2 regions of the Pseudomonas sp. LBUM1673 genome follow, and region 2 is predicted to be linked to the other one. Evidence: riboswitches for the same ligand, from Rfam matches in the RefSeq annotation. Region 2 holds a riboswitch; the other holds the start of a gene.
What was found. A riboswitch is a leader RNA that binds a small molecule or an ion and turns the genes downstream of it on or off. The one in region 2 is predicted to bind cobalamin.
Positions count from the first base shown of each region.

Region 1: it holds a riboswitch for cobalamin, as region 2 does, so the genes downstream of both, ACA044_RS17575 (CbtB domain-containing protein) here and cobO (cob(I)yrinic acid a,c-diamide adenosyltransferase) in region 2, are expected to answer to the same signal.

Region 1 covers NZ_CP166780.1:3,837,061-3,847,851, forward strand. Annotated here, with positions in the region: gene ACA044_RS17560 (magnesium chelatase ATPase subunit I) at 1-346, opposite strand, end outside; gene cobN (cobaltochelatase subunit CobN) at 501-4,367, opposite strand; gene cobW (cobalamin biosynthesis protein CobW) at 4,371-5,432, opposite strand; cobalamin riboswitch at 5,535-5,749, opposite strand; cobalamin riboswitch at 5,979-6,205, shown strand; gene ACA044_RS17575 (CbtB domain-containing protein) at 6,328-6,531, shown strand; gene ACA044_RS17580 (CbtA family protein) at 6,543-7,247, shown strand; gene ACA044_RS17585 (cobalamin biosynthesis protein) at 7,244-7,657, shown strand; gene cobM (precorrin-4 C(11)-methyltransferase) at 7,737-8,483, shown strand; gene nfuA (Fe-S biogenesis protein NfuA) at 8,689-9,273, opposite strand; gene ACA044_RS17600 (fatty acid cis/trans isomerase) at 9,569-10,791, opposite strand, start outside.
Region 2 covers NZ_CP166780.1:4,656,536-4,667,326, reverse strand. Annotated here, with positions in the region: gene ACA044_RS21560 (DUF2066 domain-containing protein) at 1-810, shown strand, start outside; gene ACA044_RS21555 (AI-2E family transporter) at 843-1,916, shown strand; gene hda (DnaA regulatory inactivator Hda) at 2,134-2,838, shown strand; gene ACA044_RS21545 (C40 family peptidase) at 3,064-3,714, shown strand; gene ACA044_RS21540 (C40 family peptidase) at 3,880-4,416, shown strand; gene ACA044_RS21535 (PQQ-dependent sugar dehydrogenase) at 4,597-5,910, opposite strand; gene ACA044_RS21530 (hypothetical protein) at 5,979-6,563, opposite strand; cobalamin riboswitch at 6,718-6,952, shown strand; gene cobO (cob(I)yrinic acid a,c-diamide adenosyltransferase) at 7,034-7,645, shown strand; gene ACA044_RS21520 (cobyrinic acid a,c-diamide synthase CobB) at 7,642-9,024, shown strand; gene bluB (5,6-dimethylbenzimidazole synthase) at 9,021-9,671, shown strand; gene cbiB (adenosylcobinamide-phosphate synthase CbiB) at 9,668-10,576, shown strand; gene cobD (threonine-phosphate decarboxylase CobD) at 10,569-10,791, shown strand, end outside.

The sequences.
Region 1 (10,791 bases), 820 kb from region 2:
CCACAAGGTGATCGGGCAGCAGATTGACTTCATCGACATACAGCACGCCGCCGTCGGCCTTGGCCAGCACACCGGGAGAAAATTGTGCGCGACCTTCACTCAGGGCTGCATCGAGATCGAGGGTGCCTACCAGCCGTTCCTCGGTGGCGCCCAGGGGCAAGGTGACGAACTGACCGCTGGCCAACAGGTCCGCCAGGCCCCGGGCCAGGGTCGACTTGGCCATGCCACGCGGGCCTTCGATCAGCACGCCACCGATTTTCGGATCGATGGCGGTCAGGTACAGGGCGAGCTTCAAGTCATCGGCGCCGACCACGGCGGAGAGCGGGAAATGGGGGGTGTCGGTCATTTTTAAATCTCAGTCATGGTCGGTGGCAGGCACACCTTGTACCTGTGGGAGCGTGGCTTGCCCGCGAAGGCGTCCGCTCAGTCGAAATCAATGTTGATTGTGAGGGCCTCTTCGCGGGCAAGCCACGCTCCCACAGGTTAACGGTGCCACAGATTTACCCGTCTTCTTCTATATCCAGCAACAAATTCTCCAGCGCCTCGCGGTACTCACCTGGCTCTTTCCACATACCCCGTTGCTGCGCTTCGAGCATGCGTTCGGTCATGTCGCGCAGGGCATGGGGATTGTGTTCGCGGACAAACTCCCGGGTCGCCGGATCGAGCAAATAGGCCTCCGCCAGCAACGCGTACTGGTGATCATCGATCAACTGCGTGGTGGCGTCGAACGCAAACAGGTTATCGACCGTCGCCGCCAGTTCGAACGCGCCTTTATAGCCATGGCGCTTGACCCCGTCGATCCATTTCGGATTGGCTGCTCGGGAACGGATCACCCGGTTCAGTTCTTCCTTCAAGGTGCGAATCTTCGGCAAGTCCGGCTGACTGTGGTCGCCGTGATAACTGGCCGCCGCTTCACCGCTGAGGCTTTCGACGGCCGCCAGCATGCCACCCTGGAACTGGTAATAGTCGTTGGAATCGAGCAGGTCGTGCTCACGGTTGTCCTGATTTTGCAGCACCGCCTGCACCTGGCTCAGACGCTGGGCGAACTGTTCGCGGGCGGCGGTGCCTTCATCGGAGCCGCCGTAAGCGTAGCCGCCCCAGTTCAGGTAAACCTCGGCCAAGTCTTCACGGCTTTGCCACAAGCGACCGTCGATGGCGCCCTGCACGCCCGCTCCGTAAGCACCCGGTTTGGCGCCGAAGATGCGCCAGCCGGCCTGCCGCCTGGCTGCCTCTTCATCCAGACCGGATTGCAGCAGCGCTTGCCGCTCGGCGCGAACTTTGGCCGCGAGTGGGTTGAGATCGTCCGGCTCATCCAGCGCAGCGACCGCTTGCACGGCGGCGTCGAACAGCCGGATCAGGTTGGCAAAGGCATCGCGGAAGAATCCGGACACGCGCAAGGTCACGTCCACGCGCGGCCGGTCCAGCAGGCTCAACGGCAAAATCTCGAAGTCGTCGACCCGCTGACTGCCCGTCGCCCAGACCGGACGCACCCCCATCAGCGCCATGGCCTGGGCGATGTCGTCGCCGCCGGTGCGCATGGTCGCGGTGCCCCAGACCGACAGGCCGAGCTGACGCAGATGATCGCCGTGGTCCTGCAAGTGCCGCTCAAGAATCAGGTTCGCGGACTGAAAACCGATGCGCCACGCGGTGGTGGTCGGCAGGTTGCGTACGTCCACCGAATAGAAATTGCGCCCGGTGGGCAGCACGTCCAGACGACCGCGACTCGGCGCACCGCTGGGTCCGGCCGGAACGAATCGACCGCTGAGAGCATCCAGCAGGCCGCGCATTTCCGCCGGGCCGCAGGCGTCCAGGCGTGGGGCGACAACGTCACGGAGGCTGTCGATGATGGCATGCACCTCGGACCAATTTGCTTTCTGTGGGAGCGAGCCTGCTCGCGAAAGCGGTGGGTCAATCGACATCAATGTTGAATGATCAACCGCTTCGCGAGCAGGCTCGCTCCCACAGGGATCAGGGTTGGTTTGGGGCGTGCTCAGTGCCTGCGAGATCAGCTGCGCGGCGAACAGTTCAAGACGTTCACGGGTATCGCCCGCCGTGCGCCAGACTTCATCACTGAGCGACAGCAATGCGTCCGGTCGAGGACCGGTCCACGGCTCGGCCAACGCACAATCCAATGGATCAAACCCCAACCCGAACGCCTTGGCCAGCGCCCGCAACAGACTCGATTGCGCCCCGCGACCATCGCCACGAGGAATACGCAGCAAGGCCAATAAAGTGTCGATGCGCAATCGCCCGGCCGGCGACTCGCCAAACACGTGCAGGCCGTCGCGGATCTGCGACTCCTTCAAGTCGCACAGGTACGTGTCCAGACGCGGCAACCAGATCGCCGCGTCGGCATCGCTGTCGAGTTTCTCGTCCAGTTGCAGTTCACGGTCGATGTGCGTGTCCCGCACCAATTGCAGAATGTCGCGCTGCAACTCCCGGGCGCGGCGCGGATCGAGCAATTGCGCTTCGTAATATTCGTCGGCCAACAATTCGAGATTACGCAGCGGACCGTAGGTTTCAGCGCGGGTCAGCGGCGGCATCAAGTGATCGATGATCACTGCCTGCGTACGGCGCTTGGCCTGGGCGCCCTCGCCCGGGTCATTGACGATGAACGGATAGATGTTCGGCAGCGGTCCGAGCAATGCGTCCGGCCAGCAGTTTTCCGACAACCCAACGCCCTTGCCCGGCAGCCATTCGAGGTTGCCGTGCTTGCCAACATGGATCACGCCATGAGCACCGTAGGTGTTGCGCAACCAGAAGTAGAACGCCAGATAGCCGTGAGGCGGCACCAGGTCCGGGTCGTGATACACCGCGCTCGGGTCCACCTGATAACCCCGGGCCGGTTGAATGCCGACGAAGGTCAGGCCGAAGCGCAGACCAGCAATCATCATTCGTCCACCGCGGAACATTGGGTCGCTTTCGGGTGTGCCCCAACGTTCCAGCACGGCTTGGCGATTGGCCTCGGGCAGCGCGTTGAACATCTGGTTGTAGTCGTCCAGCGCGAGGCTTTGATGGCAGGGACGCTGGTCGAGGGTGTCGAGGTCATTGCTGACACCGCCGAGCAATTGCTGGATCAGCGCGGTGCCGCTGTCCGGCAACTCGGCTGGCAGCGGATAACCTTCTTTGTGCAGGGCACGGAGGATATTCAATGCCGCAGCCGGAGTGTCGAGGCCAACGCCATTGCCGATGCGCCCATCGCGAGTCGGGTAGTTGGCGAGGATCAGGGCGATGCGTTTTTCGCCATTGGGCACTCGTGCCAGATCGATCCAGCGTCGTGCCAGTTCAGCGACAAAATCCATGCGTTCCGGTTGCGGCCGGTAGCAGACTACGTCGGACTGACTGCGCTCGCTGCGCCAGGCCAGGTCCTTGAAACTGATCGGTCGGCTGATGATCCGCCCGTCCAGCTCCGGCAGTGCGATGTGCATCGCCAAGTCACGGGGACCAAGGCCCTGTTCGCTGGCACGCCAGCCCGGTTCGTTGTCCTGAGCGCAGATCGCCTGGATCACCGGAATATTGCGGCGAAACGGCCGCAGGTGCGGCGCTTCGGGGCTGGACTGGGCGAAACCGGTGGTGTTGAGAATCACCCCCGCCTCGACTTCATCCAGCAAGTCCTCGACCATCGTCAGGCAGCCGGGCTCTTTCAAACTGGCCAGCGCAATCGGCAACGGGTTCAACCCCGACGCCTGCAAACGCTGGCAGAACATATCGATGAAACCGGTGTTCGCCGCCTGCAAGTGCGAGCGGTAAAACAGCACCGCCGCCACCGGCTGATCAGCTTGCCAGTCGGCTTGCCAATCGCTCAGTTCAGCGGGACTTTTTTGCGGATGGTAAATCGCGGTGCGTGGCAGGGTTTGCGGCTCGGACCATGGGTAGTCGCGGCCCAGCCAGCGATTGGCGAGGCAGCGAAACAGGTCGAGTGCGTTGGCCATGCCGCCCTGACGCAGGAAGTGCCAGAGCCGGTCGCGGTCTTGCGCGGTTACGGTGCTCAGGTCACTGAGTTCCGGGTCCGGGCGATCATCCCCCGGCACCAGGATCAGCTGCACGCCACGCTCGGACAATTCCACCAGGCGCTCGATGCCATAACGCCAATAGGCGATGCCGCCGTGCAGCGAGATCAGAATCACTTTGGCGTGACGCAGCACTTCGTCGACGTAGAGATCGACCGAGGCGTGATTCTGCACCTGCATCGGGTTGGCCAGGCGTACGCTCGGGTAATCGTCGGGCAACTGCTGCGCCGCTTCGGCGAGCAACGCCAGGCTGGAATCGCCGCTGCACAGGATCACCAGCTCGGCGGGGGTTTGTCCAAGGTCGGCAATGTTGTCATCCGACACGAAACCGCCGGGCTGGGTCCTGAGCAGGTGCATGGTTTAAACGCTGAGCGCAGCGCGCAATTGCGCTTCGAGCGCAGCGGCGTCCAGATCCTGACCGATCAACACCAGACGGGTGGTGCGCGCTTCTTCAGCGCCCCACTGACGGTCGAAGTGCTTGTCGAAGCGCGTGCCCACGCCCTGGATCAGCAGGCGCATCGGCTTGTTCGGCACCGCTGCAAAACCTTTGACCCGAAGGATGCCGTGCTGGACCACCAATTGAGTCAGCGCATCCATCAGCAGGCTTTCGTCGGCTTGTGGCAGCTCGATCGAGATGGAATCGAACGCGTCGTGGTCGTGGTCGTCTTCACCTTCATGGTGATGATCATGATGGCTGTGGCGGCTGTCGATGTGTTCTTCCGAACCGGCGCCGAGGCCGATCAGCACGTCCAGTGGCAGACGCCCGCTGCTGGCTTCGATGACTTTCACCGCTGCCGGCAGTTCTTCGGCGACTTCCAGGCGCACACGGGCCAGGTCTTCAGCGCTGATCAGGTCGGCCTTGTTGAGGATCACCAGGTCGGCGCTGGCCAGTTGGTCGGCGAACAGCTCGTGCAGCGGCGATTCGTGGTCCAGGTTCGGGTCGAGTTTGCGCTGGGCATCGACCTGATCCGGGAACGCAGCGAAGGTGCCAGCAGCGACGGCCGGGCTGTCGACTACGGTGATGACCGCGTCAACCGTGCAGGCGCTGCGGATTTCTGGCCACTGGAAGGCTTGAACCAAAGGTTTTGGCAGGGCCAGGCCCGAAGTTTCGATGAGGATGTGGTCGAGGTCGCCGCGACGAGCGACCAGTTCGCGCATCACCGGGAAGAACTCTTCCTGAACCGTGCAGCACAGGCAGCCGTTGGCCAGTTCGTAGACGCGACCGTTGGCTTCTTCTTCGGTGCAACCGATCGAGCACTGCTTAAGGATTTCGCCGTCGATGCCCAGCTCGCCGAACTCGTTGACGATCACCGCGATGCGACGGCCCTGGGCGTTGTCGAGCATGTGGCGCAGCAAGGTGGTTTTGCCCGAGCCGAGGAAGCCGGTAACGATGGTGACAGGGAGTTTGGCCAGTGTTTTCATCGGATGCCCTTTGGCAAGGTGGCGGGCATACGGGACGACAATCGCAGCGGCAGATGCACGCGCGCAAGAGTTTCGCCACCGGATCACCCCGCCCGGTTGAAAGTGAGAATCTGTTTCGAGGCAGGTCTCCTGGCTGACGGTGTGCCGGCTTTGTTGGCCTGGCATTCGCTGCGCCTTCCCGCGACCCCGTTGGACAGAGTAGGCAGTGGCGTAGCAGCGAACATCACCGTTCACAGTTGCGGGGGCAGCCGCGGCATCGACCGCGTTCCCTTCTTAGCTTCGGCAGACACCGAAGAACCTCGAAAGCGCAAGGCTACGCATCGCGTGGGGGCGGGTCAATGTTCCGTGAGGCACTCGTGATCCCTCGTGGCGAGGGAGCTTGCTCCCGCTGGGTTGCGAAGCGACCCCCGACATTCCTTCAGACATACCCCGCAAGCAGATTTTGCGACGGCTTCGCCGCCGAGCGGGAGCAAGCTCCCTCGCCACAGGTGTTTGGCGTCAATTGAGAACCCTTGCCAATTGACGCCCAACCCCCGCCCATGCTCTCCTACACGCCTTGTTACGGGTGCCCTTCACAGGGTGAAACGGGAAACCGGTGAATCATGTGCTTTACTCAAAGCCATGTCAGTCCGGTGCTGCCCCCGCAACGGTAAGCGAGTGAAGCGTCAGATCCACTGTGCCTGTTATATGGCATGGGAAGGTGATGCTTGCAGGTTTCGGCGTTAGCCCTGCCCCTCGCGAGCCCGGAGACCGGCCCGCAACACAAAGTGACTTTTACGGTCACTGAATAACAAACCCGCGGTGGGCGGGCGCTGTTCGAACTCTCTGCGTGCCCTGGCGTGCGGAGGTTTTCATGCGCTCTATATCACCCGCTGACAGACCAGAGGGAAGCGCCATGTCGATCATCAGCAGTACCGGCTCCAGCACCGATAAGAGCACCGCCAGCACCACCACGACCATGACTCAACGCCTGACCGCCGCAGTGTGTGCGTCGATCCTGGGCATTAGCCTTGTGTATTTCGCCGGTTTCTCGCACATCGAAGCGGTGCACAACGCCGCGCATGATACCCGTCACAGTTCCGCCTTTCCGTGCCATTGAGACCTGCTGACATGATCAAGCGTATTGCGCAAACCGCAGGTTTCACCGGTCTGCTGGCCGCCCTGCTATTGACCCTGCTGCAAAGCTTTTGGGTCGCTCCACTGATTTTGCAGGCCGAGACCTACGAAAAATCCGAGCCGGCCGCTGTTGAAGTCCACGAGCACGCCGCTGGCGCTGTCGCTCACACCCACGATGCCGAAGCCTGGGAACCGGAAGACGGCTGGCAGCGCGTGCTGTCCACGACAGGCGGTAACCTGGTGGTTGCCGTCGGTTTCGCCCTGATGCTCGCCGGTCTCTACACCTTGCGTGCTCCACGTCGTACCTCCCAGGGCCTGCTCTGGGGCCTGGCCGGTTACGCGACATTCGTGCTGGCGCCAACCCTCGGTCTGCCACCTGAGCTGCCGGGCACTGCCGCGGCGGACCTGGCGCAACGGCAGATCTGGTGGATTGGCACTGCCGCGTCCACCGCTGTCGGCATCGCGCTGATTGTGTTCAGCCGCCATTGGCTGATGAAGATCCTCGGCGTGGCGATTCTGGCCGTGCCTCATGTGATCGGTGCACCGCAACCGGAAGTCCATTCGATGCTGGCGCCGGAAGCCCTGGAAGCGCAATTCAAAATCGCTTCGCAGCTGACCAACGTGGCGTTCTGGCTGGCCCTGGGCCTGATCAGCGCCTGGTTGTTCCGCCGCAAAAGCGATGGCCATTACTCCGCATGACTGACGTCAGCGCAGCGCCGACCCTGGTGGTCGGCCTGGGCTGCCAGCGCGGCTGCCCTGTCAGCACGCTGCGGGCGCTGCTTGATCAGGCGTTACAGGCCCATCAAATCGAACTCCGTGAGATCAAGGCCTTGGCCAGCATCGACCTGAAGCGCGAAGAACCTGGCCTGATCGAACTGGCCGAACAACTCGCATTGCCGTTGATGTATTTCAGCAGCGAACAGTTGGCCGGTTATGAACCGCAACTCAGCCACCACTCGGACATCGCGTTCGAGCGCACTGGCTGCTACGGCGTGGCGGAAAGTGCCGCCCTGGCACTGGCCGAACAATTGGCTCAGGCACCGGCAAAGTTGCTGATTGCGCGACAAAAATACGCCCAGGCCACCCTGGCATTGGCCAGCGCCGCGTAAAATCCCCGATAATCCCCGCCTTCGATCATGAGCAATCTTCATCTGAAGCGTGCCCATGCCTTTTTTGACAGGAAACGTGATGACCGTCTATTTCATTGGCGCAGGCCCCGGCGACCCGGAACTGATCACCGTCAAAGGCCAGCGGCTGATTCGTAGCTGCCCGGTCATCATCTATGCAGGCTCCCTGGTCCCCACCGCCGTGCTGGAAGGCCACCGGGCCGAACGGGTGGTCAACAGCGCCGAATTGCACCTGGAACAGATCATCGAGTTGATCAAGACCGCCCATGCCAACGGCCAGGACGTGGCCCGGGTGCATTCCGGCGACCCGAGCCTGTACGGCGCGATTGGCGAGCAGATTCGCTACCTGCGTGAACTCGACATCCCTTTCGAAATCATTCCCGGCGTTACCGCCACCGCGGCCTGCGCGGCCCTTTTGGGCGCCGAACTGACCTTGCCGGACGTGTCACAGAGCGTGATTCTGACCCGCTACGCCGACAAGACCGCGATGCCGGCCGGTGAAGAACTCGGTAGCCTGGCGCAGCACGGCGCGACCATGGCGATCCATTTGGGGGTCAATCATCTGGAGAAGATCCTTGCCGAACTGCTGCCGCACTACGGCGCCGACTGCCCGATCGCGGTGATTCATCGGGCGACCTGGCCGGATCAGGATTGGGTGGTGGGGACGCTTAAGGACATTGCCGGGAAGGTTGAAGCCAAGGGATTCAGGCGTACGGCGTTGATTTTGGTGGGGCGGGTGTTGGGCAGCGATCACTTCAGTGAATCGTCGTTGTATCGCGCGGGGCATGCGCATTTGTACAGGCCCTGAAGCACTTGTGGCGAGGGAGCTTGCTCCCGCTGGACCGCGCAGCGGTCCCAAAAACAGCCAACGCATTCATCACGGGAAAATGCATCGGCTGGATTGCGACTGCTTCGCAGTCGAGCGGGAGCAAGCTCCCTCGCCACAGGTTATCGATCATCCATAAAAAAACGGCACTCACGGGTGCCGTTTTTTCGTTTCTGCAGCGAACACCTTAGTAGTAGGCGTTTTCTTTCTGCGTGTGGTCGGTCACGTCACGAACACCCTTGAGCTCGGGAATACGCTCGAGCAAGGTGCGCTCGATGCCTTCGCGCAGGGTGACGTCTGCCTGGCCGCAGCCCTGGCAACCGCCGCCGAACTTCAGCACGGCGATGCCGTCTTCGACCACATCGATCAGGCTGACCTGACCGCCGTGGCTGGCCAGCCCCGGGTTGATCTCGGTTTGCAGGTAGTAGTTGATGCGCTCGTTGACCGGGCTGTCGGCGTTGACCATCGGGACTTTGGCGTTCGGCGCCTTGATGGTCAGCTGGCCGCCCATGCGGTCGGTGGCGTAGTCGACTACCGCATCGTCCAGAAACGCTTCGCTGAACGAGTCGATGTAAGCGGTGAAGCTTTTGAGCCCCAGCGCCGTGTCTTCAGGTTTTTCTTCGCCCGGCTTGCAGTAGGCAATGCAGGTTTCGGCGTACTGGGTGCCAGGCTGGGTGATAAAGACGCGGATGCCGATACCCGGGGTGTTCTGCTTGGAGAGCAGATCAGCCAGGTAATCGTGGGCGGCGTCGGTAATGGTAATAGCGGTCATGGAAACTCCTCGCAGGCTTGGACGCAGTTTACGCCAATCATCGCGCCGGACAAAGTCCTAGTATTTTTGTCGGGAAAGATGCACCTGTCGATGATCCTCTGATCACCGCAGCCTCCCCTGTAGGAGCGAACTGTGGCGAGGGGGCTTGCCCCCGTTGGGTTGCGAAGCAGCCCTCTACATTCTTCAGATACACCGAGTTGTCTGGTTTACGACTGCTGCGCAGCCGAACGGGGGCAAGCCCCCTCGCCACAGGTCGCTCCTACAAGGGTTCGGCGGTGCGTGTTCAGGCCCTCAATCAGAGATTCTCGTAGCGATTCATGTCGAGCACACCCTCTTCCACCGGGTCGGTGTCGTGGATGTAGCGGCTCAGATCATGGAAATACTCCCAGAACTGCGGATGGCTGCGGCGAATACCCCAGCGTTCGACGATTTTCTCGAAGCTGGCGGCGTCCCTGGCGTTTTCCATCTCGTCGACAAATGCGGGCACTTGCCCGGCCGGGATGTTGAACATGAAGTTCGGGTAGCTGCTGAGCACACCCGGATAGATAGTCAACGTGTCGAGCCCCGGCTGATAGCGCAGTGACTCACCGAGCAGGAACGCCACGTTACTGTGGGCCCGATTGCGCAACAGGCTGTACACCTCGCGCTTGCCGCTTTGGGTTTCGATGCGCAACATCGTGGCTTCCGGCAACTGATCGATGACTTTCAGCCCCGCAGCCGGACGCGAAGTCAGGCGGCTCAGGGCCTGTTCGGCGTTCTGCAACGCCAGATCGATGTTCGGCCGCGAGCAATAAGCGCCGTCGCAGCGGTTGATCGGGTCGGGTTTGGCGTTGAGGTCGCCGTAACGGGACAGCAACTGCAAGGCGAAGTCGCGTTTCGGGTCTGATTCGTCCATCGTCAGCGCCGTGGGTTTGTCGTTATCGATGTACTCATAATCCAGCCACATCTTGAATTTGCCGCCGTTCTGATACCAATCGTCGAGGTAGCCGTCCCGTGAGTCGGCCGGCATCAGTCGCAAGAAGTTCTGCTCGGCACCGTTGCGGATCAGGTCGAAGTACAAGCGGGTCTGGGCCTGATGGGACACGTTGCCGAACACATCGAAGTTGACCGCCAACTGGTAATACGTGCGTTCCAGCAACGGGAAATCGAACAGCCACATCGTCTGCGGTACGTCACCGATCAGGCCCTTGTTCACCGAGGCGCTGTCGAAATGGCGGAAGATGCTCAGCAGCGCGTTGTCATTGCCGGCCCACAGGGTCGACCAGCTCGGTGCCGGCAGGTCGGCGTAGCTGTCGCGGCGCAAGGCTTCGTACTCGTTGCGTTTGTCGCGGTAGTCGTGCCACAGGCTCAGGACACTGCCGACGTCATCGTTCTGCCCCGGCATCGCCAGCAATGGCGTGGCCTGGCCGCGATAGTTCGGGTCGGTGATGTAAAGGTCATGCTCCGGGGCCTGGAACAGCGCCCAGAAGTTGTCGCGAATCACGTCGGTAGCGATCTGACCACGACAGACCGGGCCAC
Region 2 (10,791 bases):
GGTTACGACGCCGGGCCGCCGCAGGTGCTGAAAGTCGATTTCGATCCGGCCACCACCGAACAGGCCTTGCGCCGTGCCGGGTTGGCTCTGTGGGGCACCAATCGGCCGTCGATCCTCAGCTGGTGGTTGAACGATTCCGCCGAAGGTTCGAGCCTGGTCGGCGATGGTCAGGCCAGCGCTGCGCCCCTGCGTCGCGCGGCTCAACACCGTGGCCTGCCGCTGCGTCTGCCGTTGGCGGACCTGGATGAGCAGATCGTCGCCACTGCACCGAATCTGGAAAGTGCAGACCCTGCGCCGCTGCGGGGCGCGTCCGACCGTTACAATGCCGACGCCTTGCTGGCGGTGCATGCCCGCGAAGAGGGGGGGCAATGGCAAGCCAAGTGGCGTTTGTGGTTGGGTGATCAAAAAGAGGCCGGTAGCGTGCAGGGCGCCGATACCGCCGCCGTGGCCGATGCGGTGATGCTGGCGGTCAGCGAGCGTTTGGCCCCACGTTTTGTCGCCAAGCCGGGGACGTCGAGCGAGCAATTGCTGGAGGTGCAAGGGATGAGTCTGGAACGTTATGCGACGCTCGGGCGTTTGCTGGAACCTTTTGGCGCGCGTCTGCAAAGTGTCGACGGCGATCGCGTGCTTTATCGGGTCAACGGCAGCGCCGATCAACTGCGGGCGCAGTTGTCCCTGGCGAAGTTGCAGGAAGTTCCGGCCGGTGAGACGCCGGCCCCCACGGCGCCTGTTCAACCCGTGGCTGCTGGCGTGACACCGGTCGCAGCGCCAGCCCCGGCACCGACGCCGCAGTTGCGTTTCCGTTGGTAAGTTTTTTCTATATATAGAAGCAGGAGTGGTACATGGCCGATACACGGCGTTGGTTCTGGCTCGGTGGGGTGGTCCTGCTTTGCGCGTTTGTTTACCTGTTGCACCCGATCCTGACGCCGTTCCTGGTGGCGCTGTTGCTGGCCTATCTGTTCGACCCGCTGGTGGATCGGCTGGAGAAGTACGGCCTGTCACGAACCTGGGGCGTGGTGGCGGTGTTTGCGTTGTTCACGTTGATCGTCACCGCGTTGCTGTTGGTGTTGGTGCCAATGCTCGCCAAGCAGCTGTTTCGGTTGTATGAACTGGCGCCGCAGATGCTCGACTGGTTACAGCACACCGCGGTGCCGTGGGCGCAATCGAAGATGGGTTTGTCGGACGGCTTCTGGAAGTTCGACAAGCTCAAGGCTGCACTTAGCGAGCACATGGGCCAGACCACCGACGTTGTCGGCGTGGTGCTGAGTCAGGCGACAGCTTCAGGCCTTGCGCTGATTGGCTGGCTGGCCAATCTGGTGCTGATCCCGGTGGTGAGTTTTTATCTGCTGCGCGACTGGGATCTGATGATGGCCAAGATCCGCAGCCTGCTGCCCCGTGATCGTGAAGAGCGTGTCATGTCCCTGGCTGGGGAATGCCATGAAGTGCTCGGAGCGTTCGTGCGCGGGCAGTTGCTGGTGATGCTGGCGCTGGGCGTGATCTATGCCGCAGGCTTGATGATCGTCGGGCTGGAGTTGGGGCTGTTGATCGGTCTGATCGCGGGGCTGGCGGCGATCGTGCCGTACATGGGGTTCGTCATCGGGATTGGTGCGGCGTTGATTGCCGGTCTGTTCCAGTTCGGTGGCGATCTGTACCCCATGATCGGTATCGTTGCGGTGTTCATGGTCGGCCAGGTGCTGGAAGGTATGGTCTTGACGCCATTACTGGTGGGGGACCGGATCGGTCTGCATCCGGTGGCGGTGATTTTCGCCATCCTGGCCGGCGGTGAGCTGTTCGGTTTTACCGGCGTACTGCTGGCGTTGCCGGTGGCGGCGGTGATCATGGTTCTGGTGCGTCATGTGCATGATTTATATAAAGATTCTGATATCTACATCGGTGTCGACGAATCTGAACTGTAAGGTTTTTTGATTGTGCGTAGCGGGCTGTCTGGTTTCATGCCAGGTTTGCCCGCTTCCCTCGCGCGGCTGTCACATGCGCCGCAAAGAAACTGTCAGTTAACGCAAACCTTTGATTTTGCTTGTGGTCTGTCGCATTGTGCGGTCAGCTTCACGGGTATAAACTTCGCAAACTTTACACAGAGGCCACTAACGGTTCCTTTGGAACTGTTCAGTCAGCATGAAACCGATTCAGCTGCCCCTAGGTGTGCGTCTGCGTGATGACGCTACCTTTATCAATTACTACCCAGGCGCCAATGCCGCAGCACTCGGCTATGTCGAGCGGCTCTGCGAAGCCGATGCCGGCTGGACGGAAAGCCTGATTTACCTCTGGGGCAAGGACGGGGTAGGGCGCACGCATTTGCTGCAAGCGGCGTGTCTGCGCTTCGAGCAACTGGGGGAACCAGCGGTGTACCTGCCGTTGGCCGAGTTGCTGGACCGCGGCATTGAAATTCTCGACAACCTTGAACAATACGAACTGGTTTGCCTGGACGATCTGCAGGCAGTCGCCGGTAAGGCGGATTGGGAAGAGGCGCTGTTCCATTTGTTCAATCGTCTGCGTGACAGCGGTCGGCGTCTGCTGATCGCCGCCTCGACATCCCCGCGCGAACTGCCAGTGAAGCTGGCGGACCTCAAGTCGCGGCTGACGCTGGCCCTGATTTTTCAGATGCGCCCGCTCTCTGATGAAGACAAATTGCGTGCCTTGCAGTTGCGTGCATCCCGTCGTGGCCTGCACCTGACCGACGAAGTCGGGCATTTTATTTTGACCCGCGGTACCCGCAGCATGAGTGCGCTTTTCGAGTTGCTTGAGCGTCTCGATCAGGCCTCCCTTCAAGCTCAGCGCAAGCTGACGATCCCGTTCCTGAAAGAAACCCTTGGTTGGTAAAAACCTGGCAAAGCCCAGGTTTTACACGGGTTTGGCATATTTCAGGCGTCAACAGATCCGCTTTCCTGCAAGGGGGCAGGCTGCGCAAAGATTCAAAATGGGCTTAAGCGCTTAGATGTAAACGAGAAACCGAGAAGTCACATAAAGATCGATTGAATTTGCAAATGAGGTTGATAGCGGGCATAGTCTCGGCTTCTTCAGAAACTATCAGCCACGGTCGTGCCCATGCTAAATCGCTTCGCACCCCTCGTGCCTCTCGCACTCGTTACCCTGTTGTTCGGTTGCGCTGCTCACTCTCCAGTGTCCCAGCAAGAGCAACAACAACAGGTCAAGAATTCATCTACCGCGCAGTCTTCCGTTCTTTTCCAGGAAACTCTTTACCAGGAAGAGGCGGCCACCGATAAAGAGCTGGCAGACTTCGCCGGCGGCAAGTCGTACCAGCTTCCGGTTCTGGCCGACAGCATCCTCGAACGTGGCATGTCCCTGATCGGTACCCGTTACCGTTTCGGCGGCACCTCCGAGGCTGGCTTCGACTGCAGCGGTTTCATCGGTTATCTGTTTCGTGAAGAGGCTGGCATGAACCTGCCGCGCTCCACCCGCGAAATGATCAACGTTGACGCTCCTCTGGTTGCTCGCAGCGCCCTCAAACCGGGTGACCTGCTGTTCTTCGCTACCAATGGCCGTCGCGGTCGTGTCAGTCACGCCGGCATCTACCTGGGTGACAACCAGTTCATCCACTCCAGCAGCCGCAAAAGCGGTGGTGTCCGGATCGATAGCCTGGGCGACAGCTACTGGAGCAAGACCTTCATTGAAGCCAAGCGCGCCCTCGCGATGGCGCCTGCAGCAGCCCCGGCTATCGTCACTGCACGTAAGTAAACGGACAGTTTGTAAGGCGAAGTTAAAGTCTTACTTGAAGTTTGCCGCGTAGTCGCTAGAATCCTGATCTATTATTGATGGCAAACCGCCTGCGTTCTGCGCAGGCGGTTTTCTTTTCTGTCTTTGTGGCAGAAAAAGCCGCAGCCAGATCAGGATGTTCTGTTTATGACGATGTCGGCCCGCCTCGCACTCATGTTCTTCGCAGCGCTGCTCAGCGCCTGCGCCAGCCGCACACCGCCACCCGCGCCGGTGGTTCGCGCGCCCATTGTTTTCGGTCCTTCCCAAGCCTTTTCCCCTGCGGCAGAAGACGTGCTGTTTCGCGCGCTCGGTCTTGTGGGAACGCCTTATCGCTGGGGCGGCAACACGCCGGATTCCGGATTCGATTGCAGTGGTCTGATCGGTTACGTTTATCGCGATGTCGCAGGTATTTCCTTGCCACGCTCCACCCGCGAGATGATCGGCATGCAGGCCCCCAATGTCGGCAAGGAAGGCCTGCAAACCGGCGACCTGATTTTCTTCGCCACCAATGGCGGCTCCCAGGTCAGCCACGCCGGGATCTATGTCGGCGAAGGCCGCTTCGTCCATGCGCCGGCCACGGGCGGCACGGTCAAGCTGGACAGCTTGTCCAAAGCTTACTGGCAGAAAGCCTACCTGAGCGCCAAACGCGTCTTGCAACCCGAGCACTTGGCACATAATCCATAGCCTGGATTGTCATGATCGCTCGCACCGCAAGTGCTAGACGGCGGTTTTTTGGGGCTGTGATTGCCTCTTCGCGAGCAAGCCCGCTCCCACATTAGATCTGCGAATACAGGTCCATTGTGGGAGCGGGCTTGCTCGCGAAGGGGGCGACACATCCGCCAACGGCTTCGCGGGCAGCGCTGTTTACTTGGCCGCCGACACCCGCCACACCTTGTTCCCCACATCATCCGCCACCAGCAAGCTGCCCTGTTGATCGATCACCACGCCCACTGGCCGGCCCATGGCTTTTTCCTCGTCATTGAGGAAACCGGTGAGCACATCCACTGGCTGTCCGGTCGGTTTACCGGCGTTGAACGGCACGAAAATCACTTTATAGCCGCTGTGCGGTTTACGGTTCCACGAGCCATGCTGGCCAATGAAAGCCCCGTGAGTGAACGGCGCCGGTAATTTGCTGCCTTCGGCGAACGCCAGGCCCAGTGACGCGGTATGGGGGCCCACTGCGTAGTCTGGTGCAATGGCCTTGGCGACCAGATCAGGGTTTTGCGGCTCGACGCGCACGTCGACGTGCTGGCCGTAATAGCTGTAAGGCCAGCCGTAAAATCCGCCGTCCTTCACTGAAGTGATGTAGTCCGGCACCAGGTCGCTGCCGATTTCGTCACGTTCATTGACTGCGGTCCACAATGCGCCGCTCTGAGGCTCCCAGGCCAGACCGTTTGGATTACGTATCCCCGAGGCGAAGATCCGGTGGTTACCGGTGGCGCGATCCACTTCCCAGATTGCCGCCCGGCCTTCCTCCTGACCCATGCCGTTTTCACCGACGTTGCTGTTGGAGCCCACGGTGACGTACAGCTTGCTGCCATCCTTGCTGGCGATGACGTTTTTGGTCCAGTGGTGATTCAGCGTGCCGCCCGGTAGATCGACCACCTTGATGGGCTGCGACTTGATCGACGTCTCGCCGTTTTCATAGTGGAAGCGCAGAAGGCGATCGGTGTCGGCGACGTACAGGTCATTGCCGACCAGGGTCATGCCGAAAGGCGAATTGAGGTTTTCCAGGAACACCGTGCGGGTTTCGGCGACGCCGTCGTGGTCCTTGTCCCGCAGCAGGGTGATGCGGTTCGGGCTGGGGACGCCGGCACCGGCACGGCCCATAACCTTGCCCATGATCCAGCCGCGAATGCCTGTGCCGTCATCGGGTTTGGCCGGCGCGTTGGTTTCGGCCACCAACACGTCGCCGTTGGGCAACACGTAGAGCCAGCGCGGGTGATCGAGGTCTTCGGCAAACGCGGCCACTCGAGTCCCCGCCGCCGCGACGGGTTTGACTCCTTCAGGCCAGCCGATCGCCGGGGCGATGTTCACCGTGGGGATCAGGGTTTTATTCGGTTCTGGCAGCTTGGGCGACGGTCCGGTGCCGTCCGAGACTTGCAGGCTGGAGGTTTCACCACAGGCGGCGAGCCCTCCGGCGAGCGCGATGATGAAAACGAGCTGGGGTTTGCGCATTACTGATCTTCCCTATGAATGCATTGACGTAATCATAGAGAAGCGTAGACGCTCGATGGTTCAACCGGTCAGCCGCGGGCTTCCTTGAGCAGCACGGCAATGCCGGGGTGATAGTTACCGGCTTCGTTGCGCAACTTGCGGTAGGCGTACGGGAAATACCAGGCCACGGCGCAGCAGTGTTCCTTTTGCAGGTCGTCGACCATGTCCTGAAGTTCTTCCGGTGTAGCGCTCTGCTGGGCTTTTTGCGGCGCAACGAACAGGCACCCGAGTTTCAGGTCGCTGGCGTAGCTGATTCGCTTGGCGTCGCTGGTGATGTCCTGCAGTGCCTGGGTCAGGTTCAGGCTATTGACTCGTGGCCAGCGTTGAGTGGCTTGAAGGTAGGCGCGTTCTTCGGGGGTGGCGATAAACAGATCGGCGCGGGCGTTGCGTTCGCCTTCTTCGTTCTGCTTGCGCGTCGGTGTTTGTTGCAGCGTGACCATTTCTGCCATCCACGCCGCGGCGCAGAGCAGGCCGAGGTTGGCGTTTTCGTCATGCCAGTAAGGCGTATCGTTATCGCCACGCACGGCGTTGTAGCGGTCGATACAGTCAAACCAGCGTTCCAGCACCGGCCGCAGGAATTCCAGCTTCGGATTGCTGATGATCATGCCTTGCATGTGGCTCACCCTTATTATTGTGTTGTGAGATTGTGGCTCTTTGATATCACTGCCGACAGTGTGGCACAAGATTGGCGTCAGATAATTGATAGGTGGCAGTTATTCGCTCAGCGGTGTCCCGGCTTTAATTGACGCTCCACCCCCAACCCTCTAACCTTCGCGGCTTGTTTCAGGTGCTCTGTGGCCTTGGTCGACAGAGTGAAACAGGGAAGCCGGTGAGTGAATTTCTTCCTGCGAAGAATGATCGCGATCCCGGCGCTGCCCCCGCAACGGTAAATGAGTAAAAGCTGCGCCTTGAGCCACTGTGTCGACTATCGACATGGGAAGGCGCGCAGTTGGCCTTGGAGCCGCTCATGAGCCCGGAGACCGGCCTGATTCATTCAGCGGCATCACGGTGGGCGATGCCAGGCTTCTTGCCGTCTATTCTTGTGCCTGCCCGCCGTTATCCAGCCTCAACGGAGAGCTTCCCCATGACTGATACCCCCGATCGTGACGAACGCCATCTGGCGCGCATGCTGCGCAAAAAAGCCGTGATCGATGAACGCATCGCCAACTCCCCGAATGAATGCGGCCTGCTGCTGGTGCTGACCGGCAACGGCAAAGGCAAGAGCAGTTCGGCGTTCGGCATGCTCGCGCGGGCCATGGGCCACGGCATGCAGTGTGGCGTGGTGCAGTTCATCAAGGGGCGCACCAGCACCGGCGAGGAGCTGTTCTTCCGGCGCTTCCCGGAGCAAGTGCGTTTTCATGTGATGGGCGAGGGCTTCACCTGGGAAACCCAGGACCGCCAGCGCGACATCGCCGCCGCCGAAGCCGCGTGGGCGGTGTCCCGCGAATTGCTGAGTGATCCGTCCATCGGCCTTGTGGTGCTCGATGAATTGAACATCGCCCTCAAGCACGGCTACCTCGATCTCGATCAGGTGCTCAGTGACTTGCAGGGCCGTCCGCCGATGCAGCATGTGGTGGTCACTGGCCGTGGCGCCAAACCGGAGATGATCGAGCTGGCCGACACGGTCACCGAAATGGGCATGATCAAGCACGCCTTCCAGGCCGGGATCAAAGCGCAAAAAGGCGTCGAGTTGTGAATCAGCCACGTCATTGCCCGGCGGTACTGATTGCCGCGCCGGCCTCCGGTCAGGGCAAGACCACCGTTACCGCCGCGCTCGCTCGTTTGCATCGCAATCAGGGGCGCAAGGTTCGCGTGTTCAAATGCGGCCCGGACTTTCTCGACCCGATGATTCTCGAGCGCGCCAGCGGTGCGCCGGTCTATCAGCTCGACATGTGGATGGTCGGCGAGCAAGAAAGTCGTCGTTTATTGTGGGAAGCCGCAGGCGAAGCCGATCTGATCCTTATCGAAGGCGTCATGGGGTTGTTCGACGGTACGCCGTCAAGCGCCGACCTGGCGCGGCACTTCGGTGTGCCGGTGCTTGGCGTGATCGACGGCACCGCGATGGCGCAGACCTTTGGCGCACTGGCCCTGGGCCTTGCGCGTTATCAGCCGGATTTGCCGTTTGCCGGTGTGTTGGCCAACCGGGTCGGCACTGTGCGCCATGCGCAGTTGCTCGAAGGCAGCCTGACTGAAGGCTTGCGCTGGTACGGCGCGTTGCCCCGGGAGACCGGGATCGAATTACCGAGTCGGCATCTCGGTCTGGTTCAGGCCAGCGAGCTGAACGATCTCGATCTGCGCCTCGATGCGGCGGCCGATTCGCTGGCCGGCAGTTGCGACGTGGCGTTGCCGCCAGCCGTGGAATTCGCCGCGCCTGAAATGATCGCGGCCGAGCCGTTGCTGGCCGGTGTGCGGATTGCCGTGGCCCGGGACGAAGCTTTCGCGTTTACCTACGGCGCGAGCCTGGATCTGCTGCGGGCCATGGGCGCCGAATTGTCTTTTTTCTCGCCGATTCGCGACACCGGGTTGCCGGAGGCGGACAGCCTTTATCTGCCGGGCGGCTACCCCGAATTGCACCATGTGGCGTTGTCACAAAATGCGCCGATGCTGACCGCGATCCGGGCTCACCACGCGGCGGGCAAACCGTTGCTGGCCGAGTGTGGCGGCATGCTGTATCTGCTGGATTCGTTAACCGATGTCGAGGGCACTCGGGCTGAACTGGTTGGCTTGCTGAGCGGTGATGCGGTGATGCAGAAACGTCTTGCCGCGTTGGCCTTGCAGGCGGTTGAGTTGCCGGAAGGTTTGCTGCGTGGGCACACGTATCACCACTCACTGACCAGTACCGAACTGGAGCCGATTGCTCGAGGTTTGAGCCCCAATGGCGGGCGAGGGGCAGAGGCGGTTTATCGTGAGGGGCGGATGACGGCCTCTTATGTGCATTTTTATTTTCCATCCAATCCATCGGCGATTGCTGCGCTGTTTGTGCCTGACCTTGAAACCGCCTTCGCGAGCAAGCCCGCTCCCACAGTGGAACGCATTTCAAATGTGGGAGCGGGCTTGCTCGCGAAGAGGCCATGACGGACAACGCATTTAGCCGGGCCGAACGCGATGCTGTTTACCGAGCCATCGGCGAACGCCGCGACATGCGTCACTTCAGCGGCGGTTCGGTCGAGCCCGAGTTACTGAGGCGTCTGCTCGAAGCCGCGCACCAGGCGCCGAGTGTCGGCCTGATGCAGCCCTGGCGTTTCATCCGCATCAACGACCGGGCACTGCGCGGCAAGATCCAGCAATTGGTGGAAGACGAACGCATCCGCACGGCCGAAGCCCTCGGCGAGCGCTCCGACGAGTTCATGAAGCTCAAGGTCGAAGGCATCAACGACTGCGCCGAAGTGCTGGTGGCCGCACTGATGGAAGATCGTGAACGGCATATCTTCGGCCGTCGTACATTGCCGGAAATGGACATGGCCTCGCTGTCCTGCGCCATCCAGAACCTTTGGCTGGCGTCCCGTGCCGAAGGCCTGGGCATGGGCTGGGTGTCATTGTTCGAGCCGCAAGCCTTGGCGGACTTGCTGGGTTTACCGAGCGGGGCCAAGCCTTTGGCTGTTCTTTGCCTGGGGCCGGTCAAGGAATTCTATCCGGCGCCGATGTTGGTACTCGAAGGCTGGGCGCAGGCGCGTCCGCTGAGTGAGTTGCTGTATGAAAACTATTGGGGAGTGAGTCAATGAGTGTGGCGTTGTTGAGTGTCGCCGCGGTCGCGCTGGATGCGCTGCTGGGTGAACCCAAACGCTGGCATCCGCTGGTGGCGTTCGGTCGTTTTGCCGATCGCATCGAACAGCGTTTCAACTCCGGTGGCCGTGGCTGGCGCAGTCATGGCGTTACGGCCTGGGTGATGGCGGTCGTGCCGCTGACCTTGCTGGCCACCGCACTTTCCTGGGCGCCTTATGTCGGCTGGATTGTCGAGATTCTCGTGCTCTATTGCGCCCTCGGCATGCGCAGCCTCGGCGAGCATGTCGAGCCGGTGGCCAAGGCCCTGCGTAGCGATGATCTGATCGAGGCGCGCAAACGCGTCGGCTATCTGGTCAGCCGTCAGACCAGCGAACTGGATGAAACCGAAGTCGCCCGCGCCGCCACCGAATCGGTGCTGGAGAACGGCAGCGATGCGGTGTTCGCCGCGCTGTTCTGGTTTGCCGTGGCGGGTGCGCCCGGCGTGGTGCTCTATCGTCTGAGCAACACCCTGGATGCGATGTGGGGTTACCGCAACGAACGCTTCGAACGTTTCGGTTGGGCCGCGGCGAAGATCGACGATGTTTTGAACTACATTCCCGCGCGCCTCGTGGCATTGACCTACGCGCTGCTGGGCCAAACCCGACTGGCGCTGAAGTGCTGGCGCACCCAGGGGCCAACCTGGGATAGCCCGAATGCCGGGCCAGTGATGGCGGCCGGTGCCGGTGCGCTGGGCGTCGAGTTGGGCGGGGCGGCGATCTATCACGGTGAACTGCATCAGCGTCCGCCACTAGGCGAAGGCGTGCCGGCAGATGCCGATTCCATTGACCGTGGCTGGCAAATGGTTCAGCGCGGGGTATGGTTATGGCTGCTGATTCTCTGCGTGGGGGCTGAATTCTATGCTTGAGCACGGTGGCCGCTTGCGCAAGGCGGCGCTTGAATACGGCATCGCCGAAGCCGATTGGCTCGATCTGTCCAGTGGCTTGGCGCCCTGGCCATTCCCGGTCCCGGACATCCCGCTGCGGGCCTGGGCGCGTTTGCCGGAAACCGATGACGGTCTGGAGCAGGCCGCCTGCGACTATTACGGTGCCGCTCAAGTGTTGCCGGTGGCCGGTTCGCAAA